2 regions of the Lysobacter gummosus genome follow, and region 1 is predicted to be linked to the other one. Evidence: riboswitches for the same ligand, from Rfam matches in the RefSeq annotation. Region 1 holds a riboswitch; the other holds the start of a gene.
The links. A riboswitch is a leader RNA that binds a small molecule or an ion and turns the genes downstream of it on or off. The one in region 1 is predicted to bind glycine.
Positions count from the first base shown of each region.

Region 2: it holds a riboswitch for glycine, as region 1 does, so the genes downstream of both, LG3211_RS23500 (trimeric intracellular cation channel family protein) here and gcvP (aminomethyl-transferring glycine dehydrogenase) in region 1, are expected to answer to the same signal.

Region 1 is NZ_CP011131.1:1,731,681-1,738,605, forward strand. It holds gene LG3211_RS07140 (threonine aldolase family protein) at 1-751, shown strand, start outside; gene gcvP (aminomethyl-transferring glycine dehydrogenase) at 839-3,700, opposite strand; glycine riboswitch at 3,906-4,003, opposite strand; gene LG3211_RS07150 (VOC family protein) at 4,430-4,885, shown strand; gene LG3211_RS07155 (multidrug effflux MFS transporter) at 4,885-6,147, shown strand; gene LG3211_RS07160 (phosphocholine-specific phospholipase C) at 6,390-6,925, opposite strand, start outside.
Region 2 is NZ_CP011131.1:5,791,089-5,798,013, reverse strand. It holds gene LG3211_RS23530 (EF-hand domain-containing protein) at 1-250, shown strand, start outside; gene LG3211_RS23525 (kanamycin nucleotidyltransferase C-terminal domain-containing protein) at 387-1,205, shown strand; gene LG3211_RS26605 (hypothetical protein) at 1,388-2,383, shown strand; gene LG3211_RS26600 (ABC transporter ATP-binding protein) at 2,380-3,108, shown strand; gene LG3211_RS23510 (hypothetical protein) at 3,114-3,626, opposite strand; gene LG3211_RS23505 (RNA polymerase sigma factor) at 3,623-4,213, opposite strand; glycine riboswitch at 4,420-4,528, shown strand; gene LG3211_RS23500 (trimeric intracellular cation channel family protein) at 4,688-5,293, shown strand; gene LG3211_RS23495 (uracil-DNA glycosylase family protein) at 5,304-5,891, opposite strand; gene LG3211_RS23490 (MFS transporter) at 5,983-6,925, opposite strand, start outside.

The DNA of each region.
Region 1 (6,925 bases):
CGGCGGGCTGAATCTGATTCCGCTCGCGCCCGGCCACGCCGACCTCAAACTGGCCGAAGTGCGGCAATGGGTGGAGCGTTCGGCCGGCGGCCGCGTGCCGATGAAGATCGGTGCGATCTCCATCGAAAACCCGGTCAGGCGCTGCAACCACCAGATGGCCGACTTCGCCGAGCTGCAACGCATCAGCGCGTACGCGCGCGAGCAGGGGATCGGCCTGCACCTGGATGGCGCGCGCTTGTTCAATCTGCCGCTGCATTCGGGCAAGAGCGTGCTGGAACACACTGCCTTGTTCGACACGGTTTACGTATCGCTGTGGAAGCACTTCAACGCCGCATCCGGCGCAATCCTGGCCGGCGATGCCAAGTTCATCGACGGCCTGTACCACGTGCGCCGCATGTTCGGCGGCTCGCTGCCGCAGGCCTGGCCGCAGGTGGCGTTGGTGTCGCGTTACGCCGAGGGCTTTCAGGATGAGTACGCCAAGGCCTGGCGCGCCGCCGAAGAAATGATCGCGCTGTTGCGGGCCGATCCGCGATTCAAGATAGAACGCATCCCCGGCGGCACCTGCCGCTTCTTCATGACCGTCAGCGGTATCGCGCCGGAAGCGTTCGCCGAGCGCGCCGCCAAGCGCGGGGTGATCGTGTCCCACGCGGTGCCCGGTACCGGCACCATGCCTTTGCAGGTCAATCCGACCTTGTTGCGGATCGCGCCGGCGGCGTTGGCCAAAGTGCTGCGGGAGTCCGCCAGCGGTTGACGCACGGGCTCAGCAAGGCCGCGAAGCCGAAAAACAAAAGGCCCCGCATAAGCGGGGCCTTTGTCTATTCGAACCTGTCCGCCGGGCTTACGCCTCGGCCTCCTCTTCCCTGTACGCATCGATCGGAATGCACGCGCACATGACGTTCTTGTCGCCGTAGACGTTGTCCACGCGCGATACCGGCGGCCAGTACTTCTGCAGCTTCAGCGACGGCAGCGGGAACGCGGCCAGTTCGCGCGGGTAGGCGTGGGCCCACTCGCTCGCGGTGACTTGCGTGGCGGTGTGCGGGGCGTGCTTGAGCGGGTTGTCCTCGCGGTCCAGGCGGCCGTCTTCGACCGCGCGGATTTCGTCGCGGATCTGGATCATCGCGTCGATGAAGCGGTCCAGTTCGTGCTGCGATTCGCTCTCGGTCGGCTCGACCATCAAGGTGCCGGCGACCGGGAAGCTCAGGGTCGGGGCGTGGAAGCCGAAGTCGATCAGGCGCTTGGCGACGTCCTCGGCGCTGATGCCGGTGGCGTCCTTGATCGGGCGCAGGTCGAGGATGCACTCGTGCGCGACCAGTCCGTTGCGGCCGGTGTACAGCGTCTCGTAATGCGGCGCCAGGCGCGTGGCGATGTAGTTGGCGTTGAGCAGCGCGACCTGGGTGGCCTTGCGCAGGCCCGCGGTGCCCATCAGGGTGATGTACATCCACGAGATCGGCAGGATGCTGGCAGAGCCGAAGCTCGCCGCGCTGACCATGCCGACCACGCCTTCGCCATCCACCGTGTTGGGCAGGAACGGCGCGAGGTGCGACTTCACCGCGCACGGGCCGACGCCCGGGCCGCCGCCGCCGTGCGGAATGCAGAAGGTCTTGTGCAGGTTGAGGTGCGACACGTCCGAGCCCCACTTGCCGGGCTTGGCCACGCCGACCAGGGCGTTCATGTTGGCGCCGTCGGTGTACACCTGACCGCCGTGCTTGTGGATGATCTCGCAGATCTCGACCACCTCTTCCTCGAACACGCCGTGCGTGGACGGGTAGGTCATCATGATCGCGGCCAGGCGGTCGCTGTACTTCTCGGCGTTGCGGCGGATGTCTTCGACATCGACGTTGCCGTTGCTGTCGGTCTTGGTCACGACCACGGTCATGCCGCACATCTGCGCCGAGGCCGGGTTGGTGCCGTGCGCCGAATCGGGGATCAGGCAGATGTCGCGATGGCCCTCGCCGCGCGAGCGGTGATAGGCGCGGATCGCCAGCAGGCCGGCGTATTCGCCCTGCGCGCCGGAGTTGGGCTGCAGGCTGACCGCGTCGTAGCCGGTGCATTCCACCAGCATCGCTTCGAGCTCATCGATCAGCTGCTTGTAGCCGGTGGTCTGTTCGGCCGGGGCGAGCGGATGGATGTTGCCGAACTCCGGCCAGGTCACCGGGATCATCTCGGCGGTGGCGTTGAGTTTCATCGTGCACGAGCCCAGCGGGATCATCGTGCGGTCCATCGCCAGATCTTTGTCGGCCAGCGAGCGCATGTAGCGCAGCAGTTCGTGTTCGCTGTGGTGGGTGTTGAACACCGGGTGCTGCAGGAACGAGGACTTGCGCACCAGCGACGCCGGAATGGCATCGGCGGTGGAGGCGTCGAGCGCGTCGATGTCGAGCGTGGCGCCGAACAGGCCGGCCAGCGCGGTCAGATCGTCGCGGTTGACGGTTTCGTCCAGGCTCAGGCCGACGCTGCCCGCGTCGATCGCGCGCAGGTTGATCGAGGCGGCGCTGGCCTTGGCGTGGATCGCCTTGGCATCGACGCCGCTGATGTGCAGGGTGTCGAAGAAACCGTTCGCGACTTGCACGCCGGCCTTGCGCAGCGCGGCGGCGAGGATCGCGGCCTGGCGGTGGATGCGGCGGGCGATGCGGGTCAGGCCGTCGGGGCCGTGGTAGACCGCGTACATGCTGGCCATGACCGCCAGCAGCACCTGCGCGGTGCAGATGTTGGAGGTGGCCTTCTCGCGGCGGATGTGCTGCTCGCGGGTCTGCAGGGTCAGGCGGTAGGCTGGCTTGCCGTCGGTGTCGACCGACACGCCGATCAGGCGGCCCGGCATCGAGCGCTTGTACGCATCGCGGCAGGCCATGAAGCCGGCGTGCGGGCCGCCGAAGCCGAACGGCACGCCGAAGCGCTGGGTGTTGCCGACCACGATGTCGGCGCCGAATTCGCCCGGCGCCTTGAGCAGGGTCAGCGCGAGCAGATCGCTGGCGATCGCGACGATGCCGCCGCGCGCGTGCACCGCGTCGGACACGGCCTGGTAGTCGTGCACGCCGCCGAAGGTGTCCGGGTATTGCAGCAGCACGCCGTAGGCTTCGACCTTGAGCGCGTCGGCGTCGTCGCCGATGTGCAGCTCGATGTCGAGCGGCTCGGCGCGCGTGCGCAGCACTTCCAGGGTCTGCGGATGGATGTTCTTGGAGACGAAGAAGGTGTTGGACTTCGACTTGGCCGAACGCTTGGCCAGGGTCATCGCTTCGGCCGCGGCGGTGCCTTCGTCCAGCAGCGAGGCGTTGGCGATCTCCATCCCGGTCAGGTCGGCGATCATGGTCTGGAAGTTGATCAGCGCTTCCATGCGGCCCTGCGAGATTTCCGCCTGGTACGGCGTGTAGGCCGTGTACCACGCCGGGTTCTCCAGGATGTTGCGCAGGATGACGTTCGGGGTGTGGGTGCCGTAGTAGCCGCGGCCGATGAAGCTGCGGAACACCTGGTTCCGGGTGGCGATGGCGCGGATCTTGGCGAGCGCTTCGACTTCGCTGATCGCCGCCGGCAGGGCCAGCGGCTGGGTCGATTTGATCGAACCGGGGACGATGGCGTCGGTCAGCGCTTCGAGCGAGTCGTAGCCGACCTTGCCCAGCATGTGGCCGATCTCGGCGTCGTTGGGGCCGATGTGGCGCTCGATGAAAGCGTCGTGGTGCTCGAGAGCGCGCAGGGATACGTTCGTCATGGGCAGGGGGCGTCCTAAGGCAACGTGCGGTGCCGCACGCGAGGCGCCCCTCTGTCCTTTTGCCTGAGAGTTTGGAAGCGTGCTGCGGTCAGGCAGCCTGGGGAGGGGAGGGCCGTGGGGCCGCACCTGTCCGCGCTCGCTTCGTGCCCCTTCGGCGCCGGTTCCGTCCGGTTGTTGCCTGGGCGGTCGGTCTCTCCAGAGTTTTGTACACGCGGCGGTATGGGGCCTGAGCGATTACGGGCGTTGCGCCTTCGGCAGCGGGCTCTGGCTTGAGGGCCGGGCCGCTTCTCCCACCGGGTGTTTCAAGCCCGGGATTATAGCGGTTGATGGGGCGGGAGGGGACGGGGTGGGGCTGTTCAGGTGATGGGAAGGGTTAGCGGCGGTCGGGTTGGGGAGGGCCTGAAACGGCCCTGCCAAGTCCGCGAGCAGCCCGCCAAGTCCGAGCGCAGCCCACCTCAAGCCCGTCATTCCCGCGAACGCGGGAATCCAGTGTCTTTCGGCCGGGGTAGCCCCAACCTCACATGTGCGGACGTCAAAGTCGCTGGATTCCCGCGTTCGCGGGAATGACGGCTTTGTAGCGACGTGGACTCGGCCGTGACTTGCGTTGTGCCTGCAGCCCGGCAGCCGCGCGACTGGCGACAACCGACACATAGAAACAACTTCGCAACCCGATCGCGCATGCCCGCGGCGTTATGCTGTCGGCCCCCTCAGCCCACAACGGATGCCCGCATGAGCGCCCGGCCGTTCCAGCTATTGCAACTCGACCACGTGGTGCTGCGCGTGCGCGACACCGCGGCGATGATCGCCTTCTATTGCGACGTCCTGGGCTGCAGCGTCGAGCGGCGCCAGGACGCCATCGGCCTGGTGCAGTTGCGCGCCGGTTCCTCGCTGATCGACCTGGTCGATGTCGAAGGCAAGATCGGCCGCATGGGCGGAGCCGCGCCCGGCGAGCAGGCGCGCAACATGGATCATCTGTGCCTGCGCGCCGAACCTTTCGATCGCGACGCCATCGTCGAGCATTTGCAGGCCCACGGCGTGCGCATCGGCGACTTCGGCTCGCGCTACGGCGCCGAGGGCGAAGGCCCGTCGCAGTATTTGTTCGATCCGGAAGGCAATCTGGTCGAACTCAAGGGGCCGCCGGACCAGGTGCCGATCGACACCCACGCCCCCAACGCAGCGACCTGATGAGCCCCGACGCCGGAACCTCCGTAAAAGCCCCGTCGCTGCGCCGGCTGACCTTGTTGCTCGGCGGCCTGGCCATGTTCGGGCCGTTCTCGATCGACACCATCTTCCCGGCGTTCGCGGTAATGGGCACCGAGTTGAACGCCGACAAGCTGCAGATGCAGCAGACCATCAGCGTCTATCTGGCCGCGTATGCGCTGATGAGCATCGTGCACGGGCCGCTGTCGGATGCGATCGGGCGGCGCAAGGTGATCATCGGCGGATTGACGGTGTTCACCCTGGCGTCGGCGGCTTGCGCCTTGTCCACGGATCTGCCTACTTTGCTTTTTTGTCGCGCGATCCAGGGGCTTTCGGCGGGTGTCGGCCTGATCGTCGGCCGCGCGGTGATCCGCGACCTGCTGCACGGCGACGATGCGCAACGGTTGATGAGCCAGGTGATGATGGTGTTCGGCATCGCTCCGGCGATCGCGCCGATCATCGGCGAATGGATTCTGGGCCGGGCGCATTGGCCGGCGATCTTCTGGTTCCTGGTCGCCTTCTCGGTGCTGCTGCTGGCCTCGGTGATCTTTCTTCTGCCGGAAACCCATCCGCCGCAGGCGCGGCTGGCGCTCAAGCCCAAGCGTCTGTTGCGCGACTATGTCGCGATCTTCCTCAATCCGCGGTTCCAGCGCCTGACCGCGGTCGGCGCCTTCAATTTCGGCGCATTGTTCCTGTACATCGCCTCGGCGCCGGCGTTCGTATACGACCTGCTCAAGGTGGAGTCGCTGGCGTGGTTCTTCGTGCCGACCATCGGCGGCATGGTGCTGGGCTCGTTCGTATCCGGGCGCGCGGCCGGCAAGATCAGCGGCGACCGCCTGGTCAACTTCGGCTTCGGTTTCTGCGCGCTCGCGCTGGCGATCAACCTGGGCTACAACCTGTGGACCGATACGCCGCAGGTGCCGTGGGCGGTGATCCCGATGTGCATCGGCGCGTTCGGCATCGCCCTGGTGTTCCCGATCGTGACTCTGTCGATCCTGGACATGTACCCGCACCAGCGTGGCTCGGCCTCGTCGCTGCAGGCCTTCGCCGGGTTGGTGGTCAATGCGCTGATGGCCGGGGCGATCTCGCCTTTGCTCAGCGACAGCGTGTTGCATCTGGCGATCGCCGCTTCGGTGTTGACCGCGGTGGCCTGGGGATTCTGGCGTCGGGAGGCTTGGGTGTCCAAGGCGGCCTGCGCGCGTATTCCGGAGGATGCGGTGGTGGTGGAGCCGCAGGATTCGATTTAAGAGGTTGTCTGATGTGGCGCGAGGAAATTCGCCCCACTGCAGGCGAAGAAATTTGCCTCCTTTGAAAAAGGGGGCGGCGCGCTGCGTCGTACGAAGTGCGAGGTGGATCGGCCGCGCGGGGGATTTGCTATTTGCTTTTTGCTTTGCGCTGGGAGCGAAGGAAGAGCAAAAGCGAATCCCCCCCTAACCCCCCTTTTTCAAAGGGGGGAACAGCTTGGGGGGGGGCGACGGGGTGGGGAGGATCAGATCAATCCCGGATCGGTGATGCCATGCTCACCGGTCTCCAAGCGCCCCGCTACCCGGCGGTAATACTCTGGATCGTTCGCATCGGTCAGCACGAAGTCGTACCACTGCTGGCTTTCGTCCAGCTTGATCGCGCGATAACGCAACGCGCCGGCACCCAGCCGCTCCAGGCGCGATTCGTACAAGCCGTACTGATCCGTAATATCCAGCCGCAGCGGCTTGCGATGCGGGTTGCGCAACGCCAGGATCAGCTTGCGACGGCGCAGGCGCAGGTCGGGCACGGTAGTCACGCTCGGGTTGACGCCATGCAATGAGCCGCGGAATTCGCGGTAGAAACCGTTCGGCGCGAACACCTTCAAAGCGTAGGCGCGGGCGCCGTGGGTCTTGAGCGACCACTCGCCGTGCAGCGACTTGCCCGGCTCGACCGTGTAGCGGCGCGGGATCGCATTGGGATCGAGCAAGTCGTAAACATGGAACACCACCGCGACCCGGCCGCTGTTGGCGAAGCTCAGGCGCAGGCGGCGGTTGTCGCGGT
Region 2 (6,925 bases), 2.0 Mb from region 1:
CGACGGCGACGGCGACGGCAGGATTTCGCTGAGCGAGTACCAGGACTGGCTCAGCTACGCCTTCGATGCGATGGACGCCAATCGCGACGGCGTCCTCGACGCGCAGGAGCAGCCCGCCAGCGGCCGCGGCGCGCGCGCGACGCTGACCCGCGAGCAGCACCGGCAGACCCTGGCCGAGCGTTTTCGCAAACAAGATCGCAATCACGACGGCTGGCTGGACGCGCGCGAACTCGCCTCGCCGCCGCAGTGATCCCGCGTTCGATCCCAAGCTGAATCGCGCGTTCGCGCGCATGCGGCGCACGGAGCGATGCGAATTCTCCGCCGCGCGTCGCAATGCCCGCGTCGCGCAATTGCCGCATTCGCGCGCCGCGTGTTAACTAGCGCCGATGGAATACGCATTGCCGCAAGGCGAACTCGACACCCTGTTCGCCGGCCCCCAATCGGTCACCGGCGAGCAACGCCGCGAACTCGTGGACGATATCGTCGAACAACTGCGTCGCCGTCACGGCGAGCGCTTGCTCGCGGTCGCGTTGTACGGCTCGACCGCGCGCCAGGCCGACGGCCCGTACTCGGACGTGGAACTGTGGGCGGTGCTCGACGACGGCGCCTTCGGCGCGGATTTCGACGAATCGCTGGAATGGGTGCATGGCCGCGGCAAGGCCGAGGTCAATCTGATGTCGCGCACCACGGTGGAAGCGTTCGCGCGCGAAGTCGATGAGCGCTGGGCGCTGACGCACGGCCAGTTCGTGCATGCGCGCGCGCTGTGGATCGCACCGGATCACGGCACCTTGATCGAAACGCTGCGCTCGCTGGCCGCGCATCCCGACGACGAGGCGGTCGATCGCGCCATGGCCGAGGCCGTGGTCGGCGAGTTGTACGAACTGGTCGGCAAGTTGCGCAACCGCTTCGCGCGCAAGCCGCTGGCGCTGCTGGCCGGCGAGTTCGCCGAGCAACTGGCCTGCCTGATCGGCCTGGCCGAGCGGCACGTGTTCGTCAGCGCCGGCAGCTTGTTGGACGAAGCCGCCGACCTGCCGGCGCCGGACGGCGCGACGGCCTTGTTCAAACTGGTCGCCAAGGGCGATCTGAGCGACGAAGCGGCGATCACCACGGCGATCGAGCGGGTCTGGGCCGGCATGGAGGCCTGGGCCGGCGAAGTGGCCCTGGACGCGGCGCTGCTGCGGCGCTGCGTGGCCGGCGAACGCTGAGGCACTCGCGCGCGGGTGGATCTTTTGCCGACCCGACGAGTCCGGCACGATTCCGTAAGGCCGATACCTAAGGCACTGGAGCGGCGCGTGCGCGATCATGACGATGTCTCCGGCGCGGTCCGATCCGCGCCGCGCGCCGCGTTCGTGTCATTGCCCGACTCCGTCCCTGCAAGCGCCCATTCATGACGATGCTGCTTCATCCGTGGCTCCATGAGGCCCGCATCGCCGCCGCGCGCGGCGGCGGCTGGCGTCGTTGGCGCACGCCGGGGCTGGTGCTGGCGGCGTGCATCCTCGCGCCGATCGCGCTGCGGTTGTGGAGCGCGCAGGCGGCGGCGTTGCCAGCTGCGTTGCCGCGATTGATCGTGCAACTGCCGTTGCCGTTCGGGCTGCTCGCCATCGCTTTCGCCTACGCGATCGCACGTGGCCGGCTGATCGCGCTCGACGAAGATCTGCGCCACGGCTGGTGGGCGGCGGCGCCGATCGATCCGGCCCGCGCCACCGGCACCCTGATCGCGCTCGCCGCCGTGGCCACCGTGGCGGCGATGGCGATCGTCGCGATCGTGCTGGCCGCGTTCGGCGGGCCGGCCGGCGCATGGCGCGGCGCGTGCTGGGTGATCGAAGCCGGCGTCGCGGTCGGCGCCGTGCTGGGTTTGATCTCGGCGCTGCGCCATCGCCGCCATCCCGCCCGGCGTGCGCGCGAAGGCGCGCGCGATCCCTTGTTCGGCCTGCGCTGGCTCGACGACGCGCGCCTGCCGCACATCAGCGACTGGCAACGGCGCGAAGCGCTGCTGCGCTGGCGCCGCGGCGGTCACGCCTGGATGATCGGCGCGGTGCTGTTGGCGCTGCCCAGTTCCACCGGCGCCGCGAGCGGGCTGGGCGTGTTGCTGATCGTGATCGCGCTGGCCTGGTTCAGCCTGCTGGTGCAGGCCTGCGCGGCGAGCATCGTCGCCGCGCAAACCCTGCTGCACAGCGCGCCGCGCGCGCCGCATGCGCTGGCGCGCGCGGCCTGGCGTTATCCCGCCTTCGCCTTCGCCTGCGCGGCCGGGTACGCGACCGTGGGTTGCGCGCTGTTGTCGCTGAGCTGGCGCGCCGCGCCAGTGCTGCTGGCGATCCTCATCGTGCTGTGCTTGCCGGCGCTGTTCGCGCTGCGTCCCGCCCATCGCCCGGCCTCGCCATGACCTTCGTGCTCGAACTGGAACAACTGCAGCACCGCTACGACGAGCACGCGGTGCTGCACGGCATCGATCTGCGCCTGCCGGCCGGCGAGTTCGCCGCGCTGATCGGCCCGAACGGTTCCGGCAAGACCACCTTGCTGCATTGCCTGGCCGGCATCCAGCGGCCGAGCGCCGGGCGGGTGCTGATCGGCGGCCACGACATCGTGCGCGCGCCGCTGGCGGCCAAGCAGTTGCTGGGTTTCGCGGTCGATCCGGCGCGGCTGCCGCCGCTGCTGAGCGGGCGCGAATGCCTGCGGCTGTTCGCCGGCGCGCGCGGCCTGGGCGAGATCCCCGCATCGACCTTGGCGCTGGCCGAAACCTTGTCGCTGTCGCCGATGCTCGACCGCCGCATCGGCCAATACTCGCTGGGCACGCGGCAGAAACTGGCGATCGCGCTCGGCCTGCTCGGCGAGCCGCCGCTGCTGGTGCTGGACGAGCCGCTCAACGGCCTGGACCCGCTCAGCGCCTACGCGCTCAAGCGCCACCTGCAACAACTCGCGCGCGAACGCGGCACCACCGTGCTGCTGGCGACCCATTCGCTGGACGTGGCCGAGCGCTTCATCACCCGCGCGGTGCTGTTGATGGACGGGCGGCTGCGGCGCGAATGGCAGGCGGCCGAGCTCGATGCGATCCGCGCCGATCCGCAGCGTTCGCTGGAGCAGTCGATGGTCGAAGCGCTGGCCGGTTGAAACGCTCAGCCGCACTCATCGAGCGCGCGTTGCAACTCCGACCGGCGCCGCTGCAAGCCGTCGTAGTAACGATGCGCGCGCACCAGCAGCGCCAACGCCACCGCCAACATGATCAGGCCCAGCGCGCCGGCGAGGAACGCACTGAGACCGCCGCCGCTCGCGGCGAGGACGAACGCGCCGGCACTGAAGGCCGCACAGAACAGCGTGGCCATGCGCGCCGATACCAGCCGATGGCGCGCGTACAGCACGCGCCGGTGACGCAAGGCCCAGATCGCGAAGCCGCACCACGACAGCTCGATCGTCAGCAGCGCCGCGAACGCGACCTGGGTGCGCATCGGCAGCGAGGGTTCGGTGAGCCATAGCGAGGCCACGGTGACGCCGCCCGCGAGCGCGAGCAACAGCAGACCGACGTAGGCCAGGCGCGCGCCGGGCGAGAGTTCCTGTTCCAGCAACAGGCGCAGCGCTTCGGGCAAGGGCGCCTCGTCGCTGGCGGCGGTGAAGTTCACAGGGGTGTTCATCGATCCGCTCCGGTGGGATTCAATTGCCGCCGCAGCAGGCCGCGCGCGCGGAACAAGCGCGATTTGACCGTGCCGACCGGCAGTTCCAGTACTTGCGCGATGTCTTGCAGCGACAGCTGTTGCAGATAGAACAGGCTCAGCACTTCGCGCTCGATCAGCGGCAGGCGGTCCAGGCCGCGTTGCAGCCGGTCCAGGTCCATGGCGTGGTCCAGCGCATGCTCCGGCGCGGCCTCGTCGGCAGGCACGCTGTCGGGATCGATCGGTTCCCCTTGAGGCGGCGCGGCGTAGCGGCCGCGCAACCGGTCCATCAGCGCGCGCCGGGCGATGCCGAACAGCCACGCGCGCAGGCGGGCGCCGTCGCGCAGCCCGGCGATGCCGCGCAGCACGCGCAGCCAGGTGTCCTGCGCGATCTCGTCGGCGAGTTCGTCCTCGCCGCACAGGCGCCGCGCGTAGCCGCGGATCGGCCCGTGCCAGCGCCGGATCAGGGTTTCGAAGGCGTCGCGCTCGCCGAGCTGGCAACGCACCACCAGCCACTCGTCGTAGCGGGGGTCGGCAGGCGTCGCGGCGTGGGCGGCAGGGGCGTTCAAGATGCGATTCCGGCGGGGTTCGATCCTGTAGTCGCGATCTGGCGGAAAAGGTTCACCGGCTCCGGCGACGGGATTCGCCGGCGTCGCGCCTGCTACCATGCGCCGGTTCGCAGAAGAGTGGCGCCGGCCCGCAAGCCGTCGCCCGCCGAAGGCGCAGGCTCCCATAATCGCTCAGGCTCGGCCGTCCGGCCGGAACACTGCGAACGCATCGCCGATCTGGAGAGAGGCCGCCACGCGGCCCACCGAAGGGGCAAGCGGCTGCCGGCGCATCCCGCCGGGCCGCGCAAACTCTCAGGTAAAAGGACAGCGGGAGCGGCGCCGCGGCCACGGCCTCGGAGACATCGGTTATCGGTGCGCGATCGCGTTCCTACGTGATCGCGCGCTCCACGGCGCTCGAACCTGTGCGTTCAGCCCCGACCCTGTCTTCGTTCGCACGTGCGCGGTTTCCCCGCGTTCGTCCGACGGAGTTGCGCCGTGTTGCTGCAGATCATCTACCTCATCGCCATCAGCGCCGAAGCCATGACCGGCGCGCTGTCCGCCGGGCGCCGACGCATGGACCTGTTCGGCGTGGTCATCATCGCCAGCGTGACCGCGCTCGGCGGAGGCTCGCTGCGCGACATCGTGCTCGGCCACTATCCGCTGGGCTGGGTGAAGCATCCCGAGTACCTGGCCTACACCGTGTGCGCGGCGATCGCGGCGACCTTCCTGGCCAAGAAACTGCATTACCTGCGCCGCGCGTTCCTGTGGCTGGACGCGCTGGGCCTGATCGCCTTCACCCTGATCGGCTGCGCAGTCGCGCGCGAGGGCGGCCACGCGCCGGTGATCGTGGTGATCGCCGGCATGCTCACCGGCGCCTTCGGCGGCGTGTTGCGCGATGTGCTGTGCAACGAGATTCCGCTGGTGTTCCAGCGCGAGTTGTACGCGGTCATTTCGCTGCTGACCGGCGTGGCGTATCTGCTGATGCTGCGCCTGGGCGTGGCGGAAAATCTGAGCGTGCTGCTGTGCCTGGGCGGCGGTTTCGCCTTCCGCCTGCTGGCGATCCGCTATGAGTGGGAAATGCCGAAGTTCGTGTATCAGTGAGCGGCCGCGTTCAGTCGGCGCCGTCGAGCACCTGCGCCACGCGTTCGCGCAGCACCGGCAGCAGTTCGCGTTCGAACCATGGATTGCGTTTGAGCCAGGCTTGATTGCGCGGGCTGGGATGCGGCAGCGCGAGCTTGAGCGGCCAGGTGTCGCGCCACGCCGCCACCGCCTGAGTCAACGAAGCGCCGGCGCCTGGCAGGTGATAGGCCTGCGCGTATTGGCCGATGGCCAGGTTCAATCGCAGCTCGCGCAGTTGCGGCAGCAGGCGCGCGTGCCAGGTCGCGACGCATTCGGGCCGCGGCGGCAGATCGCCGGATTTGCCCGTGCCCGGATAACAAAACCCCATCGGCACGATCGCCACGCGGCGCGCGTCGTAGAAAACCTCGCGGCTCATTCCCAGCCACGCGCGCAAGCGCTCGCCGCTGGCGTCGTCGAACGGAATCCCTGACGCGTGCACCTTGCGTCCCGGCGCCTGTCCCGCGATCAGAATCCGCGCGCTGGCCTCCACCTGCAACACCGGGCGCGGCCCATGCGGCAGATGCGCCGCGCACACGGTGCAGGCGCGGGCTTGGGCGAGTAATGCGGGCAACGACTCCATGCGGCCGATTCTAGAGCGGCCGGTTAACCCGTGCCGAAACGAACGACGCCGGCGCGAGGCCGGCGTCGTTCTCAACCGATGGACAGGCCGATTACTCGGTGATGTCGCGATCCTTGGTTTCCGGCAGGAACAACGCACCGATCACCACCGTCATCGCCGCGACGATGATCGGATACCACAAGCCGCTGTAGATGTCGCCGGTCGCCGCCACGATGGCGAAGGCAGTGAACGGCAGGAAACCGCCGAACCAGCCGTTGCCGATGTGGTACGGCAGCGACATCGAGGTGTAGCGGATGCGGGTCGGGAACAGTTCCACCAGCCAGGCGGCGATCGGCCCGTAGACCATCGTCACCAGCAGCACCAGGAAGGTCAGCAGCGCGATCACGACCGGCTTGTTGATCTGCGCCGGATCGGCCTTGGCCGGGTAGCCGGCGGTCTTCAACGCGTCGGTCAGTTGCTTGCCGAATTCCTCCGACTTGGCCTTGAACGCGGCGCTGTCGAGCGATTCGCCTTCGAAGCTGCTCAGGTTGGCGCCGCCGATGCTGACGGTGGCGATGCTGCCGGCCGGGCCGGGCGCGTTGACGTAGGGAATGCCTTTCTTCGCCAACGCCGACTTGATCACGTCGCAGGACTGCTTGAACGCGGCCTTGCCGACCGGGTCGAACTGGAACGCGCAACGATCCGGGTCGGCGGTGACGGTGACCGGCGAAGCGGCGACCGCGGATTCCAGGGCCGGGTTGACGTTATGCGTGAGCGCCTTGAACACCGGGAAGTAGGTGAACACCGCGATCAGGCAGCCGGCCAGCACGATCTTCTTGCGGCCGATGCGGTCCGACAGCCAGCCGAAGAAGATGAAGCCGCCGGTGGCCAGCGCGAGGGCGATGGCGATCAGGATGTCGGCCTGGTTCGGGTCCATGCCCAGGGTCTTGGTCAGGAAGAACAGCGAATAGAACTGGCCGCCGTACCACACCACCGCCTGGCCCGCGGTCGCGCCGAGCAGCGCGAGCAGGGCGATCTTGCCGTTCTTGGAGAAG